Regions from separate parts of the Streptacidiphilus sp. BW17 genome, predicted to be linked through region 4. Evidence: riboswitches for the same ligand, from Rfam matches in the RefSeq annotation. Region 4 holds a riboswitch; each other region holds the start of a gene.

Region 1 (6,936 bases), on a different contig from region 4:
CCGAGCGGGGGGCGCAGGACAGCGAGGTGCGCCGGCTCAAGCACCGCGTGGCCGAGCTGGAGACGGCGCTGGAGGCCTCCCGGCGCGCGGCGCGCGAGGGGCGCTCGGCGGAGGAGATGCGGCTGCGGCTGCTGCTCGACACCGTGGTCCAGGGCGCCCAGGGCCTCCAACGCGAGCTCGGCCTTGCGCCGCTGAGCGGCCGTCCGGCCGACTCGGTCGAGGCGGTCTCGCCGGTTGCCGCCTCGCCGCACGACGTGGCCCGCCGGGCGCTGGAGGGGGACGACCCCGCCCTGCTGGAGCAGCTGCTCCAGTTGCCGCAGGTCCACCTGCTGGTCGACGGATACAACGTCACCAAGACCGGCTGGCCCGGGATGGCGCTGGACCGGCAGCGTCAGCAGCTGCTGCGCGGGCTCGGCCTGCTGGCGGCGCAGACCGGTGCCGAGATCACCTGCGTCTTCGACGGGCAGGACCTGGACGGTCCGATCCCGATGGCGCCGCCGCCGCGCGGGGTGCGGGTGCTGTTCAGCCGGACCGGGGAGACCGCCGACGAGCTGATCCGCCGTCTGGTCCGCGCGGAACCGGAGGGACGACCGGTCGTGGTGGTCTCGACAGACCGTGAAGTAGCGGACGGAGTGCGCAAATCGGGCGCACGCCCGGTCCCGTCCACGATGCTGCTGCGGCGGCTGATCCGCTCGTGACGGGGTGGCGAGGATGTTGCGAACGCCACTTCCCAGCGCGCGTGCTTGTTTGGGGGCGATGCGTGGCGGAGTGCCAATGAGCGCTTCTGACCTGGGCTTTGTGACGGTCCGCGACGCGCGTGGGCGGCTTCGTGATCTTGAGGCTTTGTTAAGAGCGGACGTCCGATCCGGTCACGGGGAAGACACGAGGCCTCCTCAATCACTATTGTCATCGCGCAAACGTCCGCACTCGTGTTCCAAACATCGTGTTTCAGCCGTGCACTCTGTCGTGCATGCGGACGAGTCCGCGTGTGAAGGGATTGCATCCGTCGTGGCCAATCATCGTCGTCCCAGGCAGACCAGCCGTGCCCGCGTGTCCGTGCTGACCGCGGCAGCGGCGACCGTGGTGGCGTTGTCCGCCCAGACCGCTGCCCAGGCTGCCCCGACCGTCTCGGTCAAGGACGCCCAGACCCAGGTGGACGCAGACCGCCAGGACGCATCCGTCAAGACGGAGCAGTACGACAACGCCCACCAGCAGCAGCAGAACCTGCAGCAGAAGGTGGCGGTCATCCAGCAGGAGATCGCGCGTCAGCAGGCGCAGATCAACAACGAGCTGGGCCAGCTCGGGCAGATCGCCAACGCGCAGTACGCGTCCGGCGAGATCGACCCCACCGTGCAGCTGCTGCTCTCCTCGGACCCGCAGCACTTCCTGGACCAGGCCACCTCGCAGGACGAGCTCACCGCCAACCAGACCTCCGAGCTGTCCCAGCTGGTGGCCCAGGAGGAGACGCTCAACCGGGAGAAGACCCAGGCCGCGTCCGAGCTGGCCCAGGAGCAGGCGCTGCTCTCGCAGATGAGCGCGGCGAAGTCGGAGGCGCTGGCCAAGCTGGCCCACGCGCAGTCGATCCTCAGCACGCTGACTGCCGCCGAGCAGGCCGCGGTCAACAACGCCAATAACGGCGGCGGTTACGGCAGCGGCGGCTCCACCAGCAACTGGAACGGCACCATCGACCTGAGCGGCATCTCCTCCACGGCGCGCACCGCGATGCTGGCGGCCGAGCAGTGGATCGGCAAGACCCCCTACCTGTGGGGTGGTTCGACCCCGTCCGGCTTCGACTGCTCGGGCCTGGTCATGTGGGCGTACGGCCAGGCGGGCGTCTCGCTGCCGCACTCCTCCTACTCCGACGAGTCGGTGGGTTCGCCGGTGGCGAGCCTGGCCGACGCACAGCCCGGCGACATCATCGTCCTGGAGCAGGGCGGCCACGTCGGCCTGTACGCCGGAAACGGCATGCTGCTCAACGCGCCGGAGTACGGCTACGACGTCTCGGTGCAGCCGTTGTCCTACTTCGGCTCGATTGTCGCGATCCGCCGCATGTGATCTCGTCTGTCAGTGTTCCGGTGCGTCAGCTGACGCGCCGGAATGTGGCGCGCCGACGGATCTGTGAATCCACTCACAGGTCATGCGCACGAAATCGCCTCATCCTGCGGGCGAATGACCGAATTGGCCCCCATGTCATGGCTGTTGGTCATGGCGTGGCTACGTTGTGTCCCCTGGGTGACGAGTCGTCGTAAGTGACTCGTGTTTTTTCTGACAAGGATTTGAACTGATCACGGTTCGGTCACTAGGGTCATGGGCCGAACCTCCGCGCAGGCGTTCGCCCATCCCGGGCGACAGCGGCGGTTACCGTCGAGTTCGACGACGCGGCAGGGCCATCCGGCACCCAGGGCGGCCCAACTGGGGAAGCCGTCGAGTCGGAGCCGGGGACCCACCTTCCTCGGGGTGAATCGGCGCCCGGTCGGCCGGTGTGAATCCGGACCGATGAAGCGTCGTAGGGCCTACTTCCTGGTCCGAACCCGTCAGCTCACCCGGTAGGCGGACGTAGGAAGAAGGAGTGTCGCCTTCGTGGCGTCCCATCGTCGTCCCAAGTCCCCCAGTCGTACCCGCATAACCGTTCTCACGGCAGCCGCCGCCACCGCGGTCGCGGTCTCGGCCCAGACGGCGCAGGCAGCGCCGAAGCCGACCATCAGCCAGCTTCAGGCCCAGCTCCAGCAGCTCAACGTCGAGTCCGACACCGCGATCCAGAAGTACGACCAGGCTCAGTCGGAGCTCCAGCAGCAGCAGGGCAAGGTCAACACTCTGCAGCAGCAGATCGCCCGTCAGCAGGCGGACGTCAACACCAAGCTCGAGTCGGTCGGCGAGATCGCGAACCAGCAGTACGCGGACGGCGCCGTCGACCCGACCGTCCAGCTGCTCCTCTCCTCGAGCCCGACGGACTACCTCACCAAGGCCTCCTCGCTGGGCCAGGTCACGGACAGCCAGGCGAGCCAGATCCAGGCGCTCAAGACCGCCGAGCAGGCCCTGGGCGGCCAGAAGGCCCAGGCCGAGCAGGCGCTCCAGCAGATCCAGGCCACCAACAAGCAGTTGTCCGCGCAGAAGTCGCAGGTCCAGCAGAAGATCGCGCAGACCCAGGCGCTGCTGAACTCGATGACCGCGGCCCAGCAGGCCGCCGTTGCCCGTGCGCAGGCCGCCGCCAACCAGGCCGCGGAGGCCGCCGCCGCCAAGGCCAACTCCGGCAGCTCCGGCGGCTCGGTCAACCTCGGCTCGTCCACGGCGGGCAACTCGGTGGAGGCCGCCGCCTTCGCCGCGGCGCAGACCCGTATCGGCTCGCCCTACGTCTGGGGCGCGACCGGCCCGAGCTCCTTCGACTGCTCCGGCCTGATGCAGTGGGCCTACGCGCAGGCGGGCGTCTCCATCGGCCGCACCACCTACGACCAGATCGACGCCGGCACGGCGGTCAGCTCCACGGCCGACCTGCAGGTGGGTGACCTCGTCTTCTTCAACGACGACTCGCACGTCGGCATGTACGCGGGCAACGGGATGATCCTGCACGCCCCGCACACGGGCGCGGACGTCCGCTACGAGTCGATCGACACGGTCGGCAGCATCTACGCGATGCGTCACATCTGATCGCGGCTCATGTCGCGTGCCACGGGCCCCGCTCCGATCCGGAGCGGGGCCCGTTCGCGTTCACCCCGGCTCACCCCGCCTCACTCGGACGGCCGTACGGGAGTGTCCTCCTTCGTGGTGGGTCGGTGTCCTGGGCAGGTGCGGAACCTCGGGGCGACCAGCAGACTCGTTCACCTGAGCGGCATTCGATGTGATTTTTCAGCTCTTGGGAGCTTGGACTGCTTCTGTCCGAATCGCTAACGTCAGCGCTCGGTTCCGTCCCGGAGATCATCCGGGAGAACCCTGGACCTGATGGTCCTCGACAAGCGGAGAGCGGAGAGCGAGCAGGTGGCGTCCCATCGACGAGGCAGACGCGTCGGACCGTCAGTGCTGTCGCGAGCCGCGGTGACCGTCGCTGCGGCGACCGCCGCGATGCTCACGGCCCCCGGCGGCGCGCACGCCGACCCCGTCCCCGGCGGGGCCGGCACAGCCGGCGCGAGCGGCAGTCTCACCCCGGACGAGGTGCAGCAGCAAGTCGACGCCCTCTACGCGCAGTCCGAGTCGGTCGGGCAGCAGGCCGACAGCGCACAGGAGCGGGCGGCCCGACTGCAGCACCGCGCCTCGCTGCTGCAGCAGACGCTGGCCGAGGAGCAGGCGAGCGCCAACGCGCTCGCGGCGCGGCTGGGCGAGGTGGCCACCGAGCAGTACCAGAGCGGCAGCATGGACCCGGTGATGCAGCTGCTGTTCAGCGCCCATCCGGCCGACTACCTCAGCCGCGCCGCCTCGCTCGACGAGGTGGACGCCGGTACCGCCGACGAGCTGGTCCAGCTGAGCGGTGTCGAGCGCGAGATCGAGCAGGGCAAGGCCGAGGTGCTGGCCCAGTACAGCGAGCTGGAGCAGGTGCGGCGGACCATCTCCACCACCAAGGCCGAGGCGCAGCGCCGGCTGGGCGCCGCCCAGGCGCTGCTCGGCTCGCTGACGGCGGCTCAGCGCGACCAGCTGCAGCAGGCCGAGGACGCCTCGGCCCAGCTCGCCGCCCAGGCAGCCGATTCGGTACTGCCTCCGGACCAGGGCCCGGCCGACTCCGCCGCCGCGGCGGCGCTGGCGGCGGCCCGGAGCGCGATCGGCAGCCCGTACGTCTACGGCGCGACGGGTCCTGGCGCGTTCGACTGCTCCGGTCTGATGTACTGGGCCTGGCGGCACGGCGGGGTGTCGCTGCCGCGTACGTCGCAGGAGCAGGCCTTCGCCGGGCGACGCGTGCCGGTGTCGGAGATCCGTCCGGGAGACCTGGTGATCTACTTCGGGGACATGCACCACGTCGGCATGTACGCGGGTAGCGGCATGGTCATCCACGCCCCGTACCCCGGCGCCCGGGTCCGCTACGAGAACATGCGCGACATGCCGATCGCCGCGGTGGTCCGCCCTTGATGGCGGCCGGTCAAGGACTCACCCGCCGACGGGTGCTGGTCAGCGGCGCGGCCCTGGTGGCGGCGGCTGGCGGCGCGACGGCCTGGGCGGCGTGGGCGGACGCCGCCGACGACCGGCGTGAGCAGCGGGCGGTCGAGGTCGAGCAGACGCTGGCCCGCCGGGCCGCCGCCGTCCTGGCCCGCGACGCCGCCGCACTGGCGGCCACCGTCGTCCCCGTCGCGAGCGGCGGTTCGGTGGCGACCGACCTGAGGCGGCGTCAGTACACGCTGGTCGCCAACCTGGCCGAGGTGCCGCTGGGCGACTGGCGCTACCGGGTCACCGCGCTCGACGCGTTCCCGCTGTCGCCGGTCCTCGGGGCGGGGGAGCGGGTGGCCGTGGCGGTCGAGCTCGGCTACCGGCTGGCGGGCTTCGACGCGCAGTTGGAGACCGCGACCCAGTACCTGACCTTCGAGCGGCAGCCCGACGGCCGTTGGCTGCTGGCATCCGACGGCACCGAGGGCGGGGACCACCCCGGCGGCACCGTGCTGATCTGGGACCTCGGCCCGGTCCGGGCGGTCCGCGGCCGGTACAGCCTGGTCCTCGGACTGCGCGACCCGGCCACCCTGGCCGCGATCGGCGCGGAGGCCGACCGCGCGGTCCCGGCCGTCAGCGCCGTCTGGGGGACCAGGTGGGGACAGCGCACCGTCGTGCTGGCCCCGCTGGCGAGCGACCAGTTCGGTGCGCTGCTCGACGCCGATCCGGCGGCCTTCGCCGACATCGCCGCCGTCACCACCGGCGAGCTGGGTGCGTCCGAACTCGGCCGGACCGAGCGGATCACGCTCAACCCGGTCGCCTGGGACGGTCTCAGCGCTCTGGGCCGACGGGTCGTCACCACCCACGAGACCACGCACGTCGCCACCCGCGCGGAGACCGTCACCTGGACGCCGCGCTGGCTCTCCGAGGGCGTTGCGGACTGGACCGGCTACCTCGGCACCGGCCGTACCCCGCAGCAGATCGCCGTCGAACTCGGCAGCGCCCTGACCTCCGGCGGCCCGGGCAGCTCGGGCGCTGCAGCCCGGCTGCTGGCGGCCCTGCCCGCCGACGCCGACTTCGCCGGCACCGCACCCGCCCTGCAGGAGGCGTACCAGAAGGCCTGGTTCGCCTGCCGCAGCGTCGTGCTGCACCACGGACAGGCCAAGCTGGTCGCGCTCTACGCCGCCGTCGCCGCGACCGGCGGCCGGGGTGGGCAGGACGCGGCGGTGGACGACGCGCTCCACTCGACGCTGGGCGTCGGCACCGCCGCGTTCACCGCGCAGTGGCGCGCGGACGTGGAGGCGGCGCTCAGGCGCTGACCTCTTCGGCGTCGCGCTCGCGTTCCACGGCGTCCGGCACCTGCGGCAGTTCGGGCGACGCGCTGGAGACGGTCGCCCGCCAGAGCCGGACGAAGGCCAGCACCGCCGCGGCGAGCAGCAGCAGGTTGCGGGTCCCTATGATCACCAGGCCCAGCTCGGTCCGGCCGGTCAGCTGGCCGAACATGAACGGGAACTCGACCGTGGTCACCGGCACCGCCACCGCCACCAGCCACGCCACCGGTCGCATCACCGAGCCCCGCAGCGTGAGGCAGACGGCGGCCAGCCCGACCAGCCACAGCAGGTACTGCGGGCTGATCACCCGGCTGGTCACCACGAAGAGCAGCACCGCGGTCAGCCCCGCGTCGGCGGCGGTCGCGGGCGTCCAGTTCCGGACGCGCAGCCGCCACAGCGCGAGCAGGGCGAAGGCGATCACCGAGCTCGCCACCATCACCCCGCTCATCGTGGCCACATGCGGGCCGAGCACCTCGAGCGAGCCGTAGTTCATCGCCACGGTGCCCTGCCAGTGCAGGAAGACGCTGGCGAACAGGAACGG
Region 2 (6,936 bases), on a different contig from region 4:
CCACGGCGATGTCGATCGTGGCGTTGGCGAAGCCGGGTTGGGCGTATTCGGCGCCGTCCGCCTCGCGTCGGAGGGTGACGGGGTGGCCGACGGAGGCACGGGTGTTCTTCAGCTGGAGATCACGCACCACCACGGAGCCGTCGGTCGAGGTGAAGGTGCCCTGACAGTAGATGCTGTAACTCCTGGCGGAGCCGACCTTCTGACAACTGGTCGCCGTGTAGGTGCCAGGCGTCCCGGCCAGCCCGGCGTCGTAGGCGAAGTTGCTCCCGGCACCGGTCACCAGGAAGAACACGGTGAACGCGGCGGCCAGCAGTGCCACCACCACGGCGAGCACGGGATGCTGCCGTGCGGACGTCGGCTCGGGCGCCCGCGGCCAACCGGGCGGGGGATACGCGCCGGGCGGCGGAGGCGGGTAGGCACCCTGCGGTGGCGGGCCCCACCCCGGTCGGGCCTGGCCCTGCTCGAAATCGTCCGACTGGGTGCCCTTCATGATTCCCCCTCTTGTCCGCCGCCCAGGGACATGGTGGCATCGCCCCATGACAGTGACGCCACCCTCCCCCTCGCGCTGGGGCCTCACCTTCCCGCTGGACGGGATCCCCCTGGGCGCGCAGCGCGCGCTCGTCGAATCGCTGCCGGATCTCGGGTTCACCGACCTCTGGTCGATGGAGACCGCCGGAGCCGACGCTTTCACGCCCCTGGCGCTGGCGTCCGTCTGGGCCCCGACGCTCAACCTCGGCACGGCGATCGTCCCCGTGCACACGCGCGGTCCGGCGCTGCTGGCGATGCAGGCCGCGGCACTGGCGGAGGCAGCGCCGGGACGGTTCGCCCTCGGTCTCGGGTCGTCGTCGCCGGTGATCGTGCAGGACTGGAACGCGGTGCCCTTCGAGCAGCCGTTCCAGCGCAGCCGCGACGTACTGCGGTTCCTGCGTGCGGCGTTCACCGGTCAGCCGGTGACGGAGGAGTACGAGACCTTCGCCGTCCGGCGCTTCCGGCTGGACCGCGTGCCCGCGCAGGTGCCGCCGGTGCTGCTGGCCGCGCTGCGCTCCGGCATGCTGCGGCTCGCGGGCCGCGAGGCGGACGGCGTGATCCTCAACTGGCTCTCCCCGGACGACGTTCGTACCGCACGCGCGGAGTTCGACGCCGCGGCGGGCCCCGACCACGGCAAGGACGTGGTCGCGCGGGTCTTCGTCTGTCCGACCGAGGACGCGGAGTACGCCCGTGCCCTGGGCCGCCGCCTGATCGCGGCGTACCTGACGGTCCCGGCCTACGCCGAGTTCCACCACTGGCTCGGCCGCGGGAACGCTCTCAAGCCGCTGTGGGAGAACTGGGCCGCGGGCGAGCGGAAGGCCGCGGCCGCGTCGGTCCCGGACGAGGTGGTCGACGACCTGATCGTCCACGGTCCCGCCGAGCGGGTCCGCGAGCGACTCCACGAGTACGTCGCCAACGGTGTCACCGTCCCGGTCCCGGCGCTGCTGCCCGTGCCCGAGCAGGGCGCGAACGCCTTGGCGGCGGCCATCAAGGCCGTCAGCCCGGCCTGAGCCCTTCTGCAGACGGGATGTTGCACCTACCTGGGGGCGCGGGGAACTGCGCGAACAACCACTGACGAGCGGATGGCCCTGCTCGTTCGGCCTGCCACGTCCGTGGGTGGCTTATCGCGCAGTTCCCCGCGCCCCCGGAGGTTGCAACGACCTCATCTGCAGAACGGCGAACGGCGTCCCTACGCGCCCAACTGCGGGAGCGAGGCGACCGCCTTGCGCATACCGGAGAGCCAGCCGTCCCGGTCGGAGACGCGCTGCTGTTCGTAGGTGGCGACCTCCTCGTGGGGGAGGATCAGGAACCGCTCCTCCGCCAGGCCGCGGACGACCGACTCCGCCACGTCCTCCGGCTCCAGCAGCGGGCCGAACGCCGTCAGGACCGCGCGGACGTCCTCGCGCGCGGTCATCGCCGTGCGCACGCCCTGCGGGCACAGCGCGCTGACGCGGATGCCCTGCGCGCCGTAGGTGACGGAGAGCCATTCCGCGAAGGCGACCGCCGCGTGCTTGGTCGCCGTGTACGCCGCGTCGCCGGGCATCTGCAGCAGGCCCGCCGCGCTCGCGGTGTTGAGCAGGTAGCCGTGGCCGCGCTTCAGCATCCCGGGCAGGACCGCACGCGCCGCGTAGACGTGGGACATGACGTTGATGTCCCAGTTGGCCTGCCACAGCTCGTTGGACGCGTCGATGCCCGCGCCGCTGCCGATACCCGCGTTGCTGCAGAACAGGTCGACCTGGCCGAGGTGCTTCTCGGCCGTGTCGACCAGCGCCCGCACGTCGCTCTCGCGGCTGACGTCGCTGGCCACTCCGACGGTGTGGCAGCCGTGGCGGTCCAGCTCCTGGGCGAGGTCCTCGACCTTCGACCCGTCCAGGTCGGCCAACAGCAGGCCCCGTGCGCCCTCTGCGGCGAACCGCCGCGCCAGTGCCGTGCCGATGCCCCCGGCCGCGCCCGTGACGACGACTACCGCGCCTTCCAGCTCCATGCCCGAACCCCTTTGTCCGCACTCGACGGATCGGACCCCCGCACGGCCCGATCGCTGCGGGCGATCGTAAGCTCACTACCCGTTGGTACGACAGTGTGTCTCTGCCCACCTTTCCGAACCGTTAACGTCGAGACGTGCCCGATCTCGCCCAGCCCCCGCTCTTCTCGCCCGCGTTCGCAGCCGATCCCTACCCGGCGTACGCCTGGCTGCGCGACCATGCGCCGGTCCACTGGACCACCCTGCCGAGCGGGGTCGACGCGTGGTTGGTGACCCGGTACGCCGACGCGCGCCAGGCGCTGGCGGACGCCAGGCTGAGCAAGAACCCCGCCCGCCACAGCGGGCAGGCGCACCGCAGCGGCCGGGTCGGCATCCCGGGCGAGCGCAACGCGGACCTGATGACGCACCTGCTCAACATCGACCCGCCGGACCACACCAGGCTGCGCAGTCTGGTGTCGAAGGCGTTCACCCCGCGCCGGGTCGCGGCCTTCGAGCCGCGTGTGCGCGAGATCACGGACCGGCTGATCGACGCCTTCGCGGAGCGCGGGCACGCGGACCTGATCCACGAGTTCGCCTTCCCGCTGCCCATCTACGCGATCTGCGACCTGCTCGGCGTCCCGCCGGAGGACCAGGACGACTTCCGCGACTGGGCGGGGATGATGATCCACATGGGCCAGGCGCCGCGCGGCGGCGTCGGGCGGGCGGTGAAGAAGATGCGCGGCTATCTGGCCGAGCTGATCCACCGCAAGCGCGCCGACCTCGGCGACGACCTGATCTCCGGCCTGATCCGCGCCAGTGACCACGGTGAGCACCTGACCGAGAACGAGGCCGCGGCGATGGCCTTCATCCTGCTCTTCGCCGGCTTCGAGACCACGGTCAACCTGATCGGCAACGGCATGTACGCGCTGCTGACCCACCCCGAGCAGCGGGCGCTGCTCCAGGCCTCGCTCGACCGGGGTGAGACCGCGCTGCTGGAGTCCGCCGTCGAGGAACTGCTGCGCTACGACGGGCCGGTGGAGATCGCCACCTGGCGGTTCGCGACCGAGCCGCTGACCGTCGGCGGCCAGGAGATCGCCCCGGGCGACCCGGTCCTCGTCGTGCTCGCCGCCGCCGACCGCGACCCCTCCCGCTTCGCGGACCCGGACCTGCTCGACCTGGCCCGGCGGGACAACCCGCACATCGCCTTCGGTCTCGGCGTCCACTACTGCATCGGCGCGCCGCTGGCCCGCCTCGAAGCCCAGTACGCGATCGGCGAGCTGCTGCGCAGGCTCCCTGACATCACGTTGGCCGCCGACCCAGCGGAACTGCGCTGGCGCGGCGGCCTCATCATGCGGGGGTTGCGGCAACTGCCGGTGGAGTTCGAGCCTGTCGGTGGCGCTTCGGGGGTGCAGGCGTAGGGGGAAAGGGCCCGGCCCGGCCGGTGTTGCGGCTCAGGCCGCGCGCTCGCCCGGCAGGGTGATCCGGAGCACCAGGTGGCCTCCGAAGAACATCACCATGCCGATGGCCAGGATCACGCTGCTGACCGAGCGCCGGTCGCGCGGGACGAGCAGCGCGACGAGCGCGACCAGGACCAACGACGTCTGCACGCCGACGTTCTGGAAGAGCAGGCCTGTCAGCCACTCGAACAGCCTGTCTCGTATCTCCATCTATCCACCTCCTGTGTATGTACAAGATGATTTCCAGGTAATGGAGGATGGGAACCTGTAAAACTGACGGGTAGACAAGTTCCGTCCGCAGCACGGGAGTACGCTGCGGGTCGGTCGGCGGAGGGGGTGGTGCTCCGATGGTCTCGAAGCGCGTGCAGGAGCAGTTGGAGCAGCGGATCGCCGAGGGCACGTGGCAGCCCGGCGAGTCCCTGCCCTCGGCGCAGCAGCTCGCCGAGGACCTCAAGGTGTCCCGGCTCACGGTGCAGAAGGCGCTGACCGCGCTCGCGCGCGACGGCCTGATCGTCACCCGGGCCGGCAAGCCCGCCGTCCTCACCGGCGCCCGCCCGCGCCGACCCGCAGCCGACGCGGACGCCGGCACGGAGGAGGAGACGAACGGGCCCGCGGACGGATACGCGGGCGGACCCTCCGACGGCGCGGTCGATGTGGTCGATGTCCTGGAGCGTCGGCTCGGTCGTGCGCTGCGCAGCCGCAGGCTCCGGGTGGACGTGCTCTCCGCGACCTCCGAGTCCTTCGTCGCTGCCCTCCAGCAGCAGTTGCTCGGGCTGCGTGCCCGTCGCGGGCCGGTGCTGGAGGAGTTCCGGGTACGTCTGCTCTTCTGCGACTTCAGCGGGCTGCCGACCTTCCCCCGAGTGCTGGGTGATCCGGACGACCACCGGCCGATCGCCCGGCTGCGGCGGATCGGACAGGACCAGGTGACCATGCTGCGCTCCGCCGCGAACTCGCTGCAGACCTTCCGACTGGTCGAGAACGAGCCGCTGATCGAGGCGCGGACGCTGCCGTTCCCGCCGATGGCCCAGCTCTACCTGGTCAACGACGACGAGGTGCTGGAGGGTTGGTACGAACTGCGGGAGCGTCAGGTGGAGGTCGGCGGTCACCGGCGCAGGCTGGCCGACCTGACCGGGTTGAGCACTCCGCTCTTCGTCAGGACCCGCCACTCGCTGCCCAATCACGTCGACTCCGCGTATGTCGACGCCGCCCAGGTCTTCTTCGACTCGTGGTGGTCCCAGGGCGAGCCGTACGGCGTTTCCCTGCATCGCTGACCCGTGTCAGTCCGTACCGACGCGCTGACCTGCGACGTCGTCAGGTCTGTCGGAAAGTCAAATAACAGCGGGGTAACGGACCTCACACGGGCTCCCCATCCGGCCCGATTCGACGTCACGGCGGCCGTGAAGCGGCTGGTCAGCGTCGAGCGAGCCGCCGTAGGAACGGGTGGTTCGCCAACATACGTCCCGGTGTCGGAGGTTGAGATTCGTATGAAGATCTGCCTAGCCTCCCTGTCGTCCGCGTAAGCGGACACCGCCGCGCGGGACGCCGAGTCCTGTCCACCGCGAGGCGGCAACGTCGAGTTGACGACCGGACAGGAGCGGGGGACCCAGGTAAGTCGCCGTGAACTCGGTTCACGGCTAGGGGTGAAGGCGCGAGAGCGCCCGGGCTACCTCACGGCCCGAACCCGACAGCTCACCTCGCAGGCGTCGGAGAGGAACATTTGCATGGGGTTCTCCGGCACCGGCCGTCATCGCCGCATCCGTGTCAACAAGGCCAAGGCCATCGTCGCCACCACCGGCGTGGCAGGCGCGGCCGTCGCGCTCCCGTCCTCGGCGCTTCGAGCGCCCACGCCGCCTCGGTCTCCATCTGGGACAAGGTCGCCCAGTGCGAGAGCGGCGGCGACTGGTCCATCAACACCGGCAACGGCTACTACGGCGGCCTGCAGTTCTCCGCGAGCACCTGGCGTGCCTACGGCGGTGGGGCCTATGCGTCGACCGCCGACCAGGCGAGCGAGGGCGCGCAGATATCCGTCGCCGAGAAGGTGCTGGCCAGTCAGGGGCCTGGCGCCTGGCCTGTCTGCGGCCCGCAGGCCGGTCTGAGCCAGGGCGGCCCGGCCCCCGCGACCAACACCTCCTCGTCCTCGTCGTCGCACTCTTCGAGCTCGGACTCGTCCTACACGTCGTCCTCGTCCTCGTCCTCGGGCGGCACGTCGAGCACCCACCACACGACGCACCACCGCAGTGCGCCGACGAGCGATACGCCGCAGTACGCCCCGAGCCACACGTCCGGTGGCGGCACGGGCGACTACACCGTCAAGCCGGGCGACACCCTCTCCGGCATCGCCGCGTCCCATGACATCCAGGGCGGCTGGCACGCGCTCTACGCGAAGAACCGCGCCACGGTCGGCGGCAATCCGAACCTGATCCTCGTCGGCGAGAGGCTCTCGTTCTGAAGCACCTTGTTCTGAGGCGCCACTTGAGCGGTGGACGGAGCTCCTACCGGCGGGTAGGGGCTCCGTCCGTATTGCCCGCCCGTTTTGTCCTTGGTGTTCGTCAGTCAAGACGGTGCAAAGGTCCTGAGTGGTTCGCACGGACAATGCGGCTAGGCTCAGTGCGTAACAACCCGCATCCCCCTGAGGAGACAGTTGTGCCCTCCATCGACGTCGTCGTAGCCCGGGAGATCCTCGACTCACGAGGCAACCCCACGGTCGAGGTCGAGGTCGGCCTCGACGACGGCAGCACCGGTCGTGCGGCCGTGCCGTCCGGCGCCTCCACCGGCGCGTTCGAGGCTCTGGAACTGCGTGACGGTGACAAGTCCCGTTACGGCGGCAAGGGTGTGGAGAAGGCGGTGCTCGCCGTCATCGAGCAGATCGGCCCGGAGCTGGTCGGCTACGACGCCACCGAGCAGCGGCTGATCGACCAGGCGATGCTGGACCTGGACGCCACCGCCGACAAGTCCTCGCTCGGCGCCAACGCGATCCTGGGCGTCTCCCTG
Region 3 (6,936 bases), on a different contig from region 4:
CCGCCGACGAGGAAGTCGGCGGCGATGAGGACGACGAGTACGGCGATGGTGACGGCCCACAGGGCCACGGACACGTCCATGGACGGGTTGCTCCTCCGGCAGGCGACAGCTGTTGTCTGCCGGAGGTCTCCTCCGCCCCACCGTCGATGTCGGTGTGGGCCGACGACCCCGGTCGGTGCTGGGCACCGACGTGCTGACGGGGACGTCGTTTCAGGGAGTACTCCCCTCCGCTTCCTGCCGAGGCTAACAGCAGCCCCGGCAGGAAAACGTAAGGAATCGCGCGAGTGCGGCGCTAGCGGCGCTCGCGGCGCTCAGTTGTAGACGCGGACGTAGTCCACGGAGAAGCTGATCGGCGCGGTGCCGCTCGGGGCCGGGTGGTACTGGCCCGCGGAGAGCGACAGGTTGAGGATCAGGTAGGCGGACCAGTTGGCGCCCACGCCCGTGTTGTCGGAGTAGACCTTCACGCCGTTGATGTACCAGTCGACGGAGTTGGCACCGTACTTGGTGCCGATGGTGACCCACTGGCCGGGCTTGATCGCGTTCGCGTCGGTGTAGTAGTCGTGCGCGGCGTTGACGTGGTTGGAGAGCTCGAGCAGGTTCGGGTTGTCCGGGTGGTACTCGAACGAGTCGATCTCGCCGTTGCCGTTCTTCCAGGTCCAGAGCGCGGGCCAGGCGCCCTGCTGGGTGGGGAGCTTGACGCGGGCCTCGATGTAGTCGCCGGTCTTGACCTGGAATCCCTCCTGCGAGCCCTCGGTGGTGAGCAGACCGGTGGTCCAGGCCTGCCGGCCGTTCTCCAGGGTGTGCGAGCTCGGCTGGGCGGTGAAGGTGGCGACGCCGCCCGCAACCGCGACGTCGTTCGGGTCGAGCCAGTCCAGCTTGTTGTCGCTGGGGTTGTGGTCGCCGTACTGGTAGGACGAGGTCGTGGTGCCGACCCAGCGCTGGCCCCAGGTGATCGGGTTGTTGAACTCCTCGTCCCAGACCGGGGTGGTGGAGGTGGCGACACCGGCGGGCAGGCTGCTGCTCGGAGCAGGCGTCGACGGAGCCGAAGTGGGTGCCGGGCTGGGCGTCGACGCGGACGTCGGCTTCGGGGCCGGGGCCGGGGTGCCCGTGGTGGCGGCGGAGCCGACGGCCAGCGTCTTGGCCGCCAGGTTGTGCCAGCCTGCGGCGTCCAGGTAGGCGCCCATCATCGTGTAGCGGCCCGGCGCGAAGGTGCGGCTGCCGGCGTGGAAGGTGAGCCCGGTCGGGCAGATCCGCGCGTTGCTGTCCCACTGCGGGAAGTCGACGTTGTTGCCGGACGCGTCACGGACGGCGACGCCGAGGCTCCGTACGGTGGTGCAGGCGGTGGAGCGGACCGTGAGCGTGACGTTGGCGGTGTTCCCGCTGGTGGTCGCGGTCAGGCCGGTCTCGCTGACGCTCGGCGTGGCCGCCTGGGCCTGGGTCGCCACGGCGCCGCCGAGCAGCAGGGCGGGCGCGGCCGTGAAGGCCAGTATTCGGGCAGGGGTGGACAGGGTGGATCGCATGGCGCCTCTCCGACGCCTGCGAGGTGAGCTGTCGGGTTCGGGCCGGAAGGCTGGCCCGGCCGCGCGGCGGCGGCTTCACCCCGAGCCCCGACCGGTCCCGCGCGTGGGCGCAGGGCAGAGCGGGGCGCTTACCTGGTTCCCCCGCTCCGGCCCGTGGTACTCGTGCGATCCGGCGTCGACGGGCAGGACAAGGCGTACCGGCGCACGGTGCCCGTCTGTGGCGACGGACTCGGGCAGGTTAGGCAGATGAGGTCGGCGCGCCCCAAGCCCTCGAAGGGTATTGAGGGCTATCTCACAGATCCTTTACACGACGCAGAAGGCCCTGCTCAGAGCCTGCTCAGGCGCTGCCAAGGCCCTGCCGAGGCCATTGAGCCGACCCTGCTCAGAGCGCCTGCTCGATCGCCGGGAGCATCTCCTGGAAGGTGCGGCCCTGTGCCGGGATGCCGATCGCCGCCATCTGCCAGCTGCCGCCCGCGTCCCGGTAGACCTTGGCCATCACCTGGCCGGTGTGCGGGCCGCCGCCGCTGAGCGTGAAGCGGGCCAGCTCGTCGCCGGTGGCCTCGTCGACCAGGCGGCAGTGGGCGCGCTGCACCTCCTGGAAGCTCTGGCCGTTGTAGGAGTTGACGGTGAAGACGATCTGGGTGATCCGGTCGGGGACCCGGCGCAGGTCGACCAGGATCGACTCGTCGTCCTCCCCGCCCTTGCCGCCGACCAGGTTGTCGCCGGTGTGGCGCACCGAGCCGTCGTTGCTCACCAGGTGCTGGAAGAAGACCACGTCGGCCAGCGAGCCCTGGGAGTAGAGCACCGCCGAGGCGTCCAGGTCGATCTCGCGGCGGCGGGTGCCGAACAGGCCCTTGCGCGGCGCCGCCTGCCACCCCAGGCCCATCCGCACCAGGGACAGCATGCCCCCGTCGTCCTTCTCCAGACTTACGCTCTGACCCTTGCTCAGATTCACCGACACGGCACGCCCCTCCCGAACTCGTTCGCGAACCGCAGCCTCGGTACCGGCGCCCGTCCGGCTCCGACGCAGCCCTCACTGCACCATACGACCCGGACGGGCCTGCGGGTTCCCCGGGAGTGCCGACGATCACTCAAGCGGTGCACTCGGGCGCACTCAAGCGGTGCACTCAGGCGAGGCCGGCTTCGCGCATCTGGCGCAACTCCTTCTTCAGTTCGTTCACCTCGTCGCGGAGCCGCGCGGCGACCTCGAACTGCAGCTCGGCCGCGGCGGCGTGCATCCGGTCGGTCAGCTCGCCGATCAGCTCGGCCAGTTCGGCGGCGGGCAGGCTCTTGGCGTCCTTCTTTCCCGCGGCGGCTGCGGCCTTGGCGCCGAGCGCCGGGACCGGGGCCTTCTGACCGCGCCCGCCGCCACCGCCGCCCTGGCGGTAACCGGTGCTGAGCAGCTCGGCGGTGTCCATGTCCTCGCGGGCGAGCGAGTCGAGGATGTCGCCGATCTTCTTGCGCAGCGGCTGCGGGTCGATGCCGTGGTCGCGGTTGTAGGCCTGCTGGATCTCGCGACGACGGTTAGTCTCGTCGATGGCCCGCTCCATCGCCGGGGTGATCCGGTCCGCGTACATGTGGACCTGGCCGGAGACGTTACGGGCGGCACGGCCGATCGTCTGGATCAGCGAGGTGGGCGACCGCAGGAAGCCCTCCTTGTCGGCGTCCAGGATCGCCACCAGCGAGACCTCGGGCAGGTCGAGGCCCTCACGGAGCAGGTTGATGCCGACCAGCACGTCGTACTCGCCGGCCCGCAGCTGGCGCAGCAGCTCGACGCGGCGCAGCGTGTCGATGTCGCTGTGCAGGTACCGGACCCGGATGCCGAGTTCGAGCATGTAGTCGGTGAGGTCCTCGGACATCTTCTTGGTCAGCGTGGTGACCAGGACGCGCTCGTCCTTCTCTGTGCGCAGCCGGATCTCGTGGACCAGGTCGTCGATCTGACCCTCCGTCGGCTTGACCACGACCTCCGGGTCGATCAGGCCGGTGGGACGGATGATCTGCTCGACCTGGCTGTCGGAGCGGGAGAGCTCGTAGGCGCCCGGGGTGGCCGACAGGTAGACCGTCTGACCGATCCGCTCGACGAACTCCTCCCACTTGAGCGGGCGGTTGTCCATGGCCGAGGGCAGCCGGAAGCCGTGCTCCACCAGCGCCCGCTTGCGCGAGGCATCACCCTCGTACATCGCGCCGATCTGCGGCACAGTGACGTGCGACTCGTCGATGACCAGGAGGAAGTCCTCCGGGAAGAAGTCCATCAGGGTGTTGGGCGCACTGCCGGGGTCGCGGCCGTCGATGTGCCGGGAGTAGTTCTCGATGCCGGAGCAGGTGCCGATCTGACGCATCATCTCGATGTCGTAGGTCGTGCGCATGCGCAGCCGCTGGGCCTCCAGGAGCTTGCCCTGCTTCTCCATCGTGGCGAGGGTCTGCTCCAACTCGGCCTCGATGCCGGCGATGGCGTGCTCCATCCGCTCCGGGCCGGCCACGTAGTGGGACGCGGGGAAGACGTGAAGCGACTGGTCCTCGCTGATGACCTCGCCGGTGAGCGGGTGGAGCGTGCTCAGCGCCTCGATCTCGTCGCCGAACATCTCGATCCGGACCGCGAGCTCCTCGTAGACCGGGAAGATCTCGATGGTGTCGCCGCGCACCCGGAAGGTGCCGCGGGTGAAGGCGAGGTCGTTCCGGTTGTACTGGATGTCGACGAAGCGGCGCAGCAGCGCGTCCCGGTCGATCTCGTCGCCGACCTTGAGCTGGACCATCCGGTCCACGTACTCCTGCGGCGTACCCAGGCCGTAGATGCAGGAGACGGAGGCGACGACGATCACGTCGCGCCGGGTCAGCAGCGAGTTGGTCGCCGAGTGGCGCAGCCGCTCGACCTCCTCGTTGATCGAGGAGTCCTTCTCGATGTAGGTGTCCGTCTGCGCGATGTACGCCTCGGGCTGGTAGTAGTCGTAGTACGAGACGAAGTACTCGACGGCGTTGTTCGGCAGCAGCTCGCGGAACTCGTTGGCCAGCTGGGCGGCCAGCGTCTTGTTCGGCGCCATGACCAGCGTCGGGCGCTGCAGCTTCTCGATCATCCACGCCGTGGTGGCGGACTTGCCCGTGCCGGTGGCGCCGAGCAGGACCACGTCCTTCTCACCCGCACGGACGCGACGCTCCAGCTCCGCGATGGCGGCGGGCTGGTCGCCGTTGGGCTGGTAGGGACTGACGACCTCGAAAGGCGCCACGGACCGCTGAAGATCGGTGATGGGTCTCACGCGACCAACCGTACGACCCCCCACTGACAAACCCGTCACGTAAGCGGAGAACGCCCCCCGGTCCGGCTCAGGCGGTCGCCGCTATCTGCTTGCTGTCGCGGGCCAGCGCGACGAGGCGGGATATCGCGCGGAAGTACTTCTTCTTGTACCCCCCGGCCAGCATCTCGTCGCTGAATATGGAGTCGAAGCCCGCGCCGGAGGCGACGATCGGCAGTTCGCGGTCGTACATCCGGTCCGCGAGGACCACGAGGCGCAGCGCCGTGCTCTGGTCCGCGACCGGGGTGACGCCGCGCAGGAAGACGGCGTCCACGCCGTCCAGCAGGGCGCCGTAGCGGCTGGGGTGGACCTCGGAGAGGTGGTTGAGGAGCGCGTCGAAGTCGTCCAGGGACGCCCCCTCGCCGTAGGACGCGGCGAGCTGCGCGACCTCGGCGTCGACGTACGGGGGCGGCGCCTCGGGGAGGCCGCGGTGGCGGTAGTCCTGGCCGTCGATGCGGACGCTGCGGAAGCGCGAGGCCAGGCCCTGGATCTCGCGCATGAAGTCGGACGCCGCGAAACGGCCCTCACCCAGCTTGCCCGGGAGGGTGTTGGAGGTGGCGGCCAGCTTCACGCCCGCCTCGGCGAGGCGGGTCAGCAGGCTGGAGACCAGGACGGTGTCGCCCGGGTCGTCGAGCTCGAACTCGTCGATGCACAGCAGGGTGTGCCCAGACAGCGCCTGGACCGCCTGCTGGAAGCCGAGCGCACCGACCAGGTTGGTCAGCTCGACGAAGGTGCCGAAGGCCTTGGGGCCGGGCGTGGCGTGCCAGAGCGAGGCGAGCAGGTGGGTCTTGCCGACGCCGTAGCCGCCGTCGAGGTAGACGCCGCCTGGACCGGCCGGGGTCGCGGGCTGCGTCGAACGGCCGAACCAGCGCTTCCTGGGCGCGGGCACGGTGCCGCGCGCGGCCAGGCCGGACGCGAACGCCTCCAGGATCCGTACGGCCTCGCTCTGGCTCGGCTGCTGCGGGTCCGGGATGTACGTGGCGAAGCGCGCTCCCTGGAAGCGCGGCGGCGGGACCATCTCGGCGATCAGCCGCTCGGCTGCGACAACGGGCCGGCGCTCGGACAGGGCTATAGGCGACACGAGTCCCAAGGGTACGGTCCGCGGGGGCGTGGAAGACTGCCCCATGTGCGCAGACTGCTTCCTCACGCCCCTGATGTGACCGACCTCACCCCGCAGACCCCCACGGGCGCGGGGAGCGGCGCGGGGACCGCGGACGTCGAGTGGAGCCTTGACGAGCTGGCCGCCGCCTACGCGTATCCCACCGAGGTCGTGGACGCGGGACGGCCGTGGTTGCGCGGCAACATGGTCAGCAGCCTGGACGGCGCGGCCCGGCTGGACGGCCTGTCGGAGGGGCTCTCCTCGGCCGCGGACAAGCGGATCTTCGGCGTCCTGCGGGCGCTGTCCGACGTGGTGCTGGTCGGCGCGCAGACCGTGCGGGCGGAGGGCTACCGTCCGGCCCGTGCGCGGGAGCACTTCGCGGCCGAGCGCGCGGCGCGCGGGCAGAACCCCGCGCCGGTGATCGCCGTCGTCACGGCGAGCCTGGACCTGGACTTCTCGCTGCCCCTGTTCACCGAGCCGGTGGTGCGGACGATCGTGGTCACCGCCGAGCGTGCCCCGGCGGACCGCTTGGTAAAGGCGCGTCAGGTCGCCGACGTCGTCCTGGCGGGCGAGCAGGAGGTCGACATGGCCCGTGCCGCGACGGCCCTGGCGGAGCGGGGACTGCTGCGACAGCTGACCGAGGGCGGGCCGCGCCTGCTCGGGCAACTGGCCGAAGCCGGGCGGCTGGATGAGCTCTGCCTCACCCTGGCACCCCTGATCGCGGCCGGCGACGCGCCGCGGATCGCCCACGGGGCGACCTCCGTGGCACAGCACATGGAGCTGCTCGGCCTGCTGGAGGAGAAAGGTTTCCTCTTTGCTCGCTACGCCCGTAGCGTGAAGATTGCGCAATAACGGAGCAAGAGACTCCACTTATTGCGAGAGGATGCACGACGGGTCTGAACCACGGGTTCGACGAGATCGAGAACGATGGCCGGGACAACCGAAAGGAAGCACGTGTTCACCACCGTACTGTTGATCGAGAGGGCCCTCTCCGATGCCGACGCCGACATGGTGACCACCCTGCACGGCG
Region 4 (6,936 bases):
TCACCCTGATCTGGTTCCTCCAACAGGACCCGCGCACCTGCTGGGACGCGTTCACCGGCCTGGACGGGGAGGTGGCCGGTGCGGTTCCCGGTGCGCGGGTGGAGCTGGTGGCGCCGTTCATCCCGACCCTGCCGGGTACGGACACCTATGTGGACGAGTTGCGGTAGTGAACGGTTCCCGGACGGACGGGAGTTGGCCGAATATGGGCCGACCCCGATATTGGCCGACCCCGAATATTCGCCGACCCCGGGAAGGGCTGGTCCGGGCATGACAGGCATGAGGGCGCCGGACGGGGAAGGTCCGTTCCGGCGCCCTGGCTGGGCCGGTGGAGTCGGGACTGGTCGAGCCTGGCTGGTCGGGGCAGATCAGATAAGGGCAGCTCAGATAAGGGCGGGTCAGGTCAGGTCGAGGGAACCGGTGGCGACCTCGGCCAGGAAGGCCGTCCAGGCTTCGCGACTGAACTCCAGCGACGGGCCGCTCAGATCCTTGGAGTCGCGGACGTGGACGGCCGCGGCGGGTCGAGCGACCTCGACGCAGGCATTCGCGCCCGAGTAGCTGGACTTGCGCCAGTCGAGGGCGCCTCGGCCGGTGTCCTCGCGGTGGTCCTCAGTGATCATTTCCATCTCCGTTCCGGAAGAGGTGACCGACATGCAATCGGCGACTCCCGCAGGCAGCGGATCCGACAAGCGGGTGATCGTGATTGCTGGTGTCAGTTTGCCCACCGGGCAAGCGATCTGGAAACCGTCACTTGATTCTGTTCACCCGTTGGATAGCTTTTGGAGAAGGCTCACACTGAGAGCTATGCCCTTGGTGTATGCTCGCGCCCCCAGCGCCCGAGCACGCCAGTTTTGCGGACTATGTGTCACTGGGCAAGGTGTTTCGCCACTTTGTCCACAAGTTCCCGGGTCTGTTCCGGCCCGAGGGCCTGCGCCTGGAGATGCTGGTAGAGGCTGGCGTACGCCCGTACATCCGTTTCCTTCTCCAGGTACAGGTCGCTCGTCACGCCTTCCAGATAGACGACGGTGGCGTCCGATGCATCCCGGTACTCCAGGATCGAGAAGTTGGCGGTCATTCCCGGGTGCGCACCGATGCCGAACGGCAGCACCTGGACGGTGACGTGCGGCAGCGTGCTGGCCTCGATCAGGTGCTCCAGCTGCGCCCGCATCGTCTCCGGGCTGCCGACCACCCGGTGCAGGGCGGCCTCGTCGATGACGGCCCAGAGGCGGAGCGGTTCGTCGCTGTTGCGCAACAGCTCCTGACGGACCATCCGGACATCCGTCCGCTTGTCGATCTGTGCGGGCTGCGCCTCCGGCTGGATACCCGAGACCACGGCGTGCGCATAGTCGCGGGTCTGCAACAGGCCCGGGATGAAGAGCGACTCGTAGGTCCGGATGCCCACCGCCTCGGCCTCCAGGCCGATGTAGACGCTGTACGGGACATCGCCGAACGCGTGCCACCAGCCGCGCTGGCGCGACTCCTTGGCCATGGTCATCAGGCCGTCGACCATCGACTGGTCGTTGACCCCGTAGACCTCGCAGAGGTCGCGGACGTCACGCTGACTGATGCTGCGTCGGCCGTTCTCGAGGCGGCTGATCTTCGACTGGGAGACCAGCAGTTGCTGTGCGACCTCCTCCGCTGTGAGGCCCCGTTGCTCGCGGAGCCGTCGCAGCTCGGCGCCGAGACGGCGGCGGCGGACGGTGGGATTGACGCTGCTGGCGGTGGACACTGTCTCTCCTGGGCATCGGTGGTCAGGCACGCCCCTGTGTCAGCAGAATGCCACCTCGACACGCCCTCATGTGGTCCAATCGCCGGGGATGTTGACGAATCCGCTCAAAGACGGAACGATTCTGCGCCCTCGTGCGTCGTTGTGAGCGTGGGCCGTTCTTACCTGACAGCACGCTCCTCGGTGACAGCGCGCGCGTCGGGCATGCGGGAGAGCGGCGGCGAAGGGTGGTTCGCCGCCGCTCCGGTTCGCGTGGACTCGGCGCGCGCAGGTCTACCGCACGCCGGCGCGCACCATGCCGGTGGACACCGACGGTCTGGCGGCGGCTGGGCGTGCCGGGGTCGGCCGGGTGTTGTTCGCCCGGACCTGGGGCGTCGGCAGACCGTTCTGCACGTCCATGACCGCATGCGCGACCATGCCGCCGAGGGGGTCGTAACGAATCAGGTCGCGCAGGCGTGACCGGCACGAGCGACCTTCGTTACCTGGATAGAGATGCTTGCCGAGGCCGACCGCGTGGGCCAGTGCGGCGAGCGCGGCGGTGCGCGGGTCCGGAGGGACCCCCGTGCGGATCGCCGTGTCGAGCCGTTCCTTGATGGCGCTGTTCGTGCACTCGTCCGACGCCTGGTATCGGGTCGTCGGTAGCACCCCGCACACCTGGCCCGGCACGGCCTTGACCATCGCGCACCGCTCCAGGTGCGCGAGATAGGTCTGGCGCAGGCCCAAGCGCGGGCCGCCGATCCACTGCACGGCGCGCACTGCACTGCCACGTCTGCGCAGCAGTTCGAGCGCGTGATCGAGGGTCGGGTCGCCGGTCGGCCGTGGATTGACCACGGTGATCCGGTCCCCGTCCGGGACTATTCGTCCGGCCATGGCCAGCTCGACGAGCTGCGCTCCGGCCAGTCCGAGATCGAGCGTCTGGGGCTGCGCTGTGGTACCCGTGGCCGGGTCCAGAGCGAGCAACAGCAGCTCCTCGGGAATTGTTCTGCGGCTCTTGCCCATCCAAGCCTCCCCGCGTGGATGCACAACAGAGTGACGCCTCTCACACCCTGCTGTCGAGAGGGCCTAGAGAGTGACACGACTCCGTGATCTTTCGGAACCGCCGCACCGCGCGTCCGCGTCTGGCCGAGGGGTGGGGAATCGCCGGACTGCGGCCCGGTGAGCAGGAATGGCCCCGCGCGTGCAGGAGACTGGTCCCTGCACGCTTTGTCGACGTCGGTGAGCAGGGCCGACGCGGCAGTCACAGGCAGGTTTGCAGGGACGGTCCTGCACGGGTGCGTGCAGGGACAGAGGAGGCTGGGTTACGTGGGTGAGTCCCCCGACAGGTCGCAGCGGACCGCGGGCGCGGAGCGGGAGCCGGAACGCGCGGGAACCGATCCCGCCGTCCCCGCTCCGGACGTGGAACCCGCGACCGAGGCGGAGCCTGAGGCAGCAGCGGAGGCGGAGGAGAGCGGGCAGCCGGAGGAGCACGGGGTGGATGCGCCCGAATCCTCGGTCGACGTACCGACCCGTGTGCTGCGCGCCCTCGACTCGGAGCCGGAGGTTGCCAAGGAGCCCGAGGCTGAGTCCGAATCCGTGGAGGAGTCGAACAAGCCCGAAGCGGAGAGCGAGGACGAGCCGGAGGCTGAAGCACCGGAGGCGGAGGAAGCTCCCGAGGCTGAGGCTGAGGCTGAGCCCGACGCCGGCGCCGGCGCCAAGGACGAGCCTGCGGACGAGGCTGAGGCAGCCGAGGACGCGGAGGACGCCGAGGAAGAAGAGCCGGAGGCGGAGGCCGAAGGCGAGGCGCAGCCCGAAGCCGCCGAGGAGCCCGCCGCCGAGGACACCGACGAGTCCGCCGGTGACAAGCCCGCCGACGACGGCCCCACCGGTGACGAGGACGAGACGCGGGCCATGCCCGTCTTCCCGCCGCCGCTCCCGCCGACGCCGCGCGGCGGCGCGGGCGGGCCCGGCGGCACGGGCGGACCGTCGCCCGAGCCCGTTCCGGCCGGGGCCGGGGCCATGGGGACCGCCACCGCTGTGATGCCCTCGCCGGAGACCACCGCCGAGGCGATGGACATCCTGGCCACGCTGAGCCGTCGGCCGATGACCCCGGCCCGGATCGCGCTGCGGCGGATCCGGCTCTGGGGCACGTTGCTGCTGGTCCTCGTGATCGTGCTCGGCGCGGTGCAGTTGCTGCGTCCGATCCCGACGCCGACGCTCCAGTTCACCGGCGAGCAGAGCTACACCTTCTCCGGCGGCACGCCGAACCTCACCTGGCCGACGGCCGGTCAGGCCGCCGTGGCCGTACCGGGGCTGGGCGTGCTCGGGCACAGCGGGAGCGACAACCAGGTGCCGCTGGCCAGCGTCACCAAGGTGATGACCGCGTACATCGTGCTGCACGACCACCCGCTCAAGGTCGGCGACCAGGGGCCGATGGTGCCGGTGGACGCGGCAGCGGTGAACGACTACAACACCGGTAAGCCGCAGGGTGAGTCGGTGATGAAGGTCTCGGTCGGCGAGCCGCTGACCGAGTACCAGGCGCTCCAGCTGCTGCTGATCCCCTCCGCCAACAACGTCGCCCGGCTGCTGGGCCGTTGGGACGCGGGCAGTGACGCCGCCTTCGTGCAGAAGATGCAGAGCACCGCGGCCGGTCTGGGCATGACCAAGAGCGTCTACACCGACCCCAGCGGTCTCGACGCGACCACCAAGAGCACGGCCAACGACCAGCTCAAGCTGATCGAGGCGGCCATGCAGATGCCGGTCTTCAAGGAGATCGTCAGCACCCCGTCGTTCAACGCGGCGGAGAACGGCATCACGCCGAACACCAACACGCTGGTCGGCAGCAACGGCGTCATCGGCATCAAGACCGGCACCAGCACGGCGGCCCTCGGCAACCTGGTGTGGGCGGCGGAGCAGAACGTCGGCGGTTCGCAGCAGCTGATCCTGGGCGCGGTGCTGAGCCAGCCCGCGATCGGGCCGGGGCCGGGGCAGGGCATCCTCGCCCAGGTGCTGCAGAAGAGCCAGCAGCTGATCATCAGCGCCGAGAGCGCGCTGCAGTCGCACGCCGTGATCAAGAAGGGCGACGTCGTCGGGTACGTCGACGACGGTCTCGGCGGACACACCCCGGTCGTGGCCACCGCGGACGTCAGCGTCATCGGCTGGAGCGGCCTGTCGGTGAGCACGTCGCTGCAGCCGCTCGCCGGACAGTCCGTCCCGCACAGCGCAGCCGCCGGGACGGCCGTCGGCAACCTGGTCGTGGGCAGTGGTGCCGGAGCGCAGACGATCCCGGTCGCGCTGCAGTCGGCGCTCAGCACTCCGGGCACCGGCGCGAAGCTGACCCGACTGGGCTGACGCACTGTCAGATCGCTCTCTCAGATTCCCCGCTTGAAACGGGCCCGTCCTTCGGACGGGCCCGTTGTCATGCCCGGGGGTGCAATCTTGACGACATTTCGGACATCTACGCAGGGTTGGAGTGCGAACCAATGATGGTCGATGTGACGGACCTCTCAACGGCCTTTGATCGGCTTGAGGTTTGAACTTCGATCTGCCTACGGTCGGCGTCGTTCGCACTTAAGCGGAACTGACATCTCCGGAACGCCGAGTCCTGCCGTCGGGGTTGTCAGCTGTCACCCGACGCACACCACGGCAGGAGCGGGGGACCCAGGTAAGTCGCCGGGAGCGTGTCGCTCCCGGCTCGGGGTGAAGCCGTGCTCTGCACGGCCGGGCGACTCCGGCCCGAACCCGACAGCTCACCTCGCAGGCGTGGGAGAGGACCCACACCATGACTGGTCGCCACCGCGCGCCCAAGATCGCCCGCCGTGCCTCCAAGCGCCTGCTCGCCACCGTCGGGCTGACCGGCGCAGGCCTCGCCCTTCCGCTGGTCACCGCGACCGGCGCCCACGCCGCCACCGTCTCCACCTGGGACTCCGTCGCCCAGTGCGAGAGCAGCGGTGACTGGTCGATCAACACCGGCAACGGCTACTACGGTGGCCTCCAGTTCTCGCAGTCCACCTGGGACGCCTACGGCGGGCAGCAGTACGCGTCCTCCGCCGACCAGGCCAGCAAGGACCAGCAGATCGCCGTCGCCGAGAAGGTCCTCGCGGACCAGGGCCCCGGCGCCTGGCCCGTCTGCGGCCCGCAGGCCGGTCTGACCCAGGGCGGCCCCGCCCCGGCGATCAGCACCTCCGGCTCGTCGAGCAGCTCCAACTCGACCGGCTCTTCCGGTTCGACCGCCGCGAGCGACTCGTCGGCCGCCGGCAGCACCAGCAGTTCCTCCGAGTCCGGCTCCGCCGCGTCCAGCGCCTCCAGCGCCCCGGCGACCGGCGGCTCCTCCGCCGGGCACTACACGGTCCGGACCGGCGACTGGCTCTCCACCATCGCGCAGAAGCACGATGTCTCCGGCGGCTGGGAGCGTCTGTACCAGCTGAACAAGGCGACCCTCACCCACGGCCCGAACCTGATCTTCCCGGGTCAGCAGCTGGTCCTGGGCGGCAGCGCCGCGTCCGCCCGGGCGGCACAGCCCTCGAACGACTCGGCCGGCGACTCGGACAACGACTCGTCGTCCGCCGCTTCGTCCTCGTCCTCGAACGCGTCCGCGAGCTCGAACTCCTCCGGCTCCACCCAGGCGTCCACCGGTGCGGCGACCTCGTCGAGCAGCTCGACGCAGGCCGGCTCCGGCGCGGCCGCGACGGCGATCGCCTTCGCCGAGGCGCACGTGGGCGACTCCTACGTCTACGGCGGCAACGGCCCGAACGCGTGGGACTGCTCCGGTCTGGTCCAGGCCGCTTACGCCCAGGCCGGGATCAGCCTGCCGCGCACCTCCGCCGACCAGGCCTCGGCCACCACGCCGGTCTCCCTCAACTCGCTGCAGCCGGGTGACCTGCTCTTCTGGTCCAGCGACGGCAGCGACTCCGGCGTCTACCACGTCGCCATCTACGTCGGTGGCGGCCGCTACGTCGAGGCTGCCAACCCGAGCTCGGGCGTCAAGTGGGACACCATCAGCGACTACACCCCGAGCTTCGCCGGTCGCGTCTCCTGACACACCGCACCAGGTGTGGCGTGGTGGGCCGGTCCGGGTGACCTGTCTGGCTCGGACCGGTCCGCCGCGTCGCTGTTGACGGGTTGTCGTCCGGAGGTGAGACGCAGCCCGTCGGGATTCCTCTCCCTCATGCACCCGGAGTACCGGATGCGCCGTTCACTCGGCGTCGTCCTGGTACTCCGGGTGTCGTGTCAGCCAG

The links. A riboswitch is a leader RNA that binds a small molecule or an ion and turns the genes downstream of it on or off. The one in region 4 is predicted to bind cyclic di-AMP.
Region 1: another riboswitch for cyclic di-AMP. It lies ahead of ABH940_RS03105 (NlpC/P60 family protein); the one in region 4 lies ahead of ABH940_RS14470 (transglycosylase family protein).
Region 2: another riboswitch for cyclic di-AMP. It lies ahead of ABH940_RS04500 (transglycosylase family protein); the one in region 4 lies ahead of ABH940_RS14470 (transglycosylase family protein).
Region 3: another riboswitch for cyclic di-AMP. It lies ahead of ABH940_RS10035 (family 16 glycosylhydrolase); the one in region 4 lies ahead of ABH940_RS14470 (transglycosylase family protein).

What each region holds. Positions count from the first base shown of each region.
Region 1 is NZ_JBGCCR010000002.1:221,999-228,934, reverse strand. It holds gene ABH940_RS03115 (NYN domain-containing protein) at 1-698, shown strand, start outside; gene ABH940_RS03110 (NlpC/P60 family protein) at 1,051-2,055, shown strand; cyclic di-AMP (ydaO/yuaA leader) riboswitch at 2,413-2,569, shown strand; gene ABH940_RS03105 (NlpC/P60 family protein) at 2,581-3,645, shown strand; gene ABH940_RS03100 (NlpC/P60 family protein) at 4,030-5,052, shown strand; gene ABH940_RS03095 (hypothetical protein) at 5,052-6,383, shown strand; gene ABH940_RS03090 (glycosyltransferase 87 family protein) at 6,373-6,936, opposite strand, start outside.
Region 2 is NZ_JBGCCR010000003.1:91,352-98,287, forward strand. It holds gene ABH940_RS04470 (hypothetical protein) at 1-490, opposite strand, end outside; gene ABH940_RS04475 (LLM class F420-dependent oxidoreductase) at 537-1,538, shown strand; gene ABH940_RS04480 (SDR family oxidoreductase) at 1,718-2,512, opposite strand; gene ABH940_RS04485 (cytochrome P450) at 2,647-3,906, shown strand; gene ABH940_RS04490 (hypothetical protein) at 3,940-4,155, opposite strand; gene ABH940_RS04495 (GntR family transcriptional regulator) at 4,293-5,216, shown strand; cyclic di-AMP (ydaO/yuaA leader) riboswitch at 5,506-5,663, shown strand; gene ABH940_RS04500 (transglycosylase family protein) at 5,663-6,394, shown strand; gene eno (phosphopyruvate hydratase) at 6,589-6,936, shown strand, end outside.
Region 3 is NZ_JBGCCR010000006.1:166,839-173,774, reverse strand. It holds gene ABH940_RS10040 (TerC family protein) at 1-80, opposite strand, end outside; gene ABH940_RS10035 (family 16 glycosylhydrolase) at 312-1,520, opposite strand; cyclic di-AMP (ydaO/yuaA leader) riboswitch at 1,519-1,640, opposite strand; gene ABH940_RS10030 (TerD family protein) at 1,903-2,481, opposite strand; gene uvrB (excinuclease ABC subunit UvrB) at 2,648-4,771, opposite strand; gene zapE (cell division protein ZapE) at 4,839-5,933, opposite strand; gene ABH940_RS10015 (pyrimidine reductase family protein) at 5,964-6,758, shown strand; gene ABH940_RS10010 (indole-3-glycerol phosphate synthase) at 6,861-6,936, shown strand, end outside.
Region 4 is NZ_JBGCCR010000009.1:229,629-236,564, reverse strand. It holds gene ABH940_RS14495 (hypothetical protein) at 1-167, shown strand, start outside; gene ABH940_RS14490 (DUF397 domain-containing protein) at 396-617, opposite strand; gene ABH940_RS14485 (helix-turn-helix domain-containing protein) at 863-1,726, opposite strand; gene ABH940_RS14480 (GPP34 family phosphoprotein) at 1,997-2,722, opposite strand; gene ABH940_RS14475 (D-alanyl-D-alanine carboxypeptidase family protein) at 3,026-5,050, shown strand; cyclic di-AMP (ydaO/yuaA leader) riboswitch at 5,321-5,475, shown strand; gene ABH940_RS14470 (transglycosylase family protein) at 5,481-6,737, shown strand; gene ABH940_RS14465 (GNAT family N-acetyltransferase) at 6,894-6,936, opposite strand, start outside.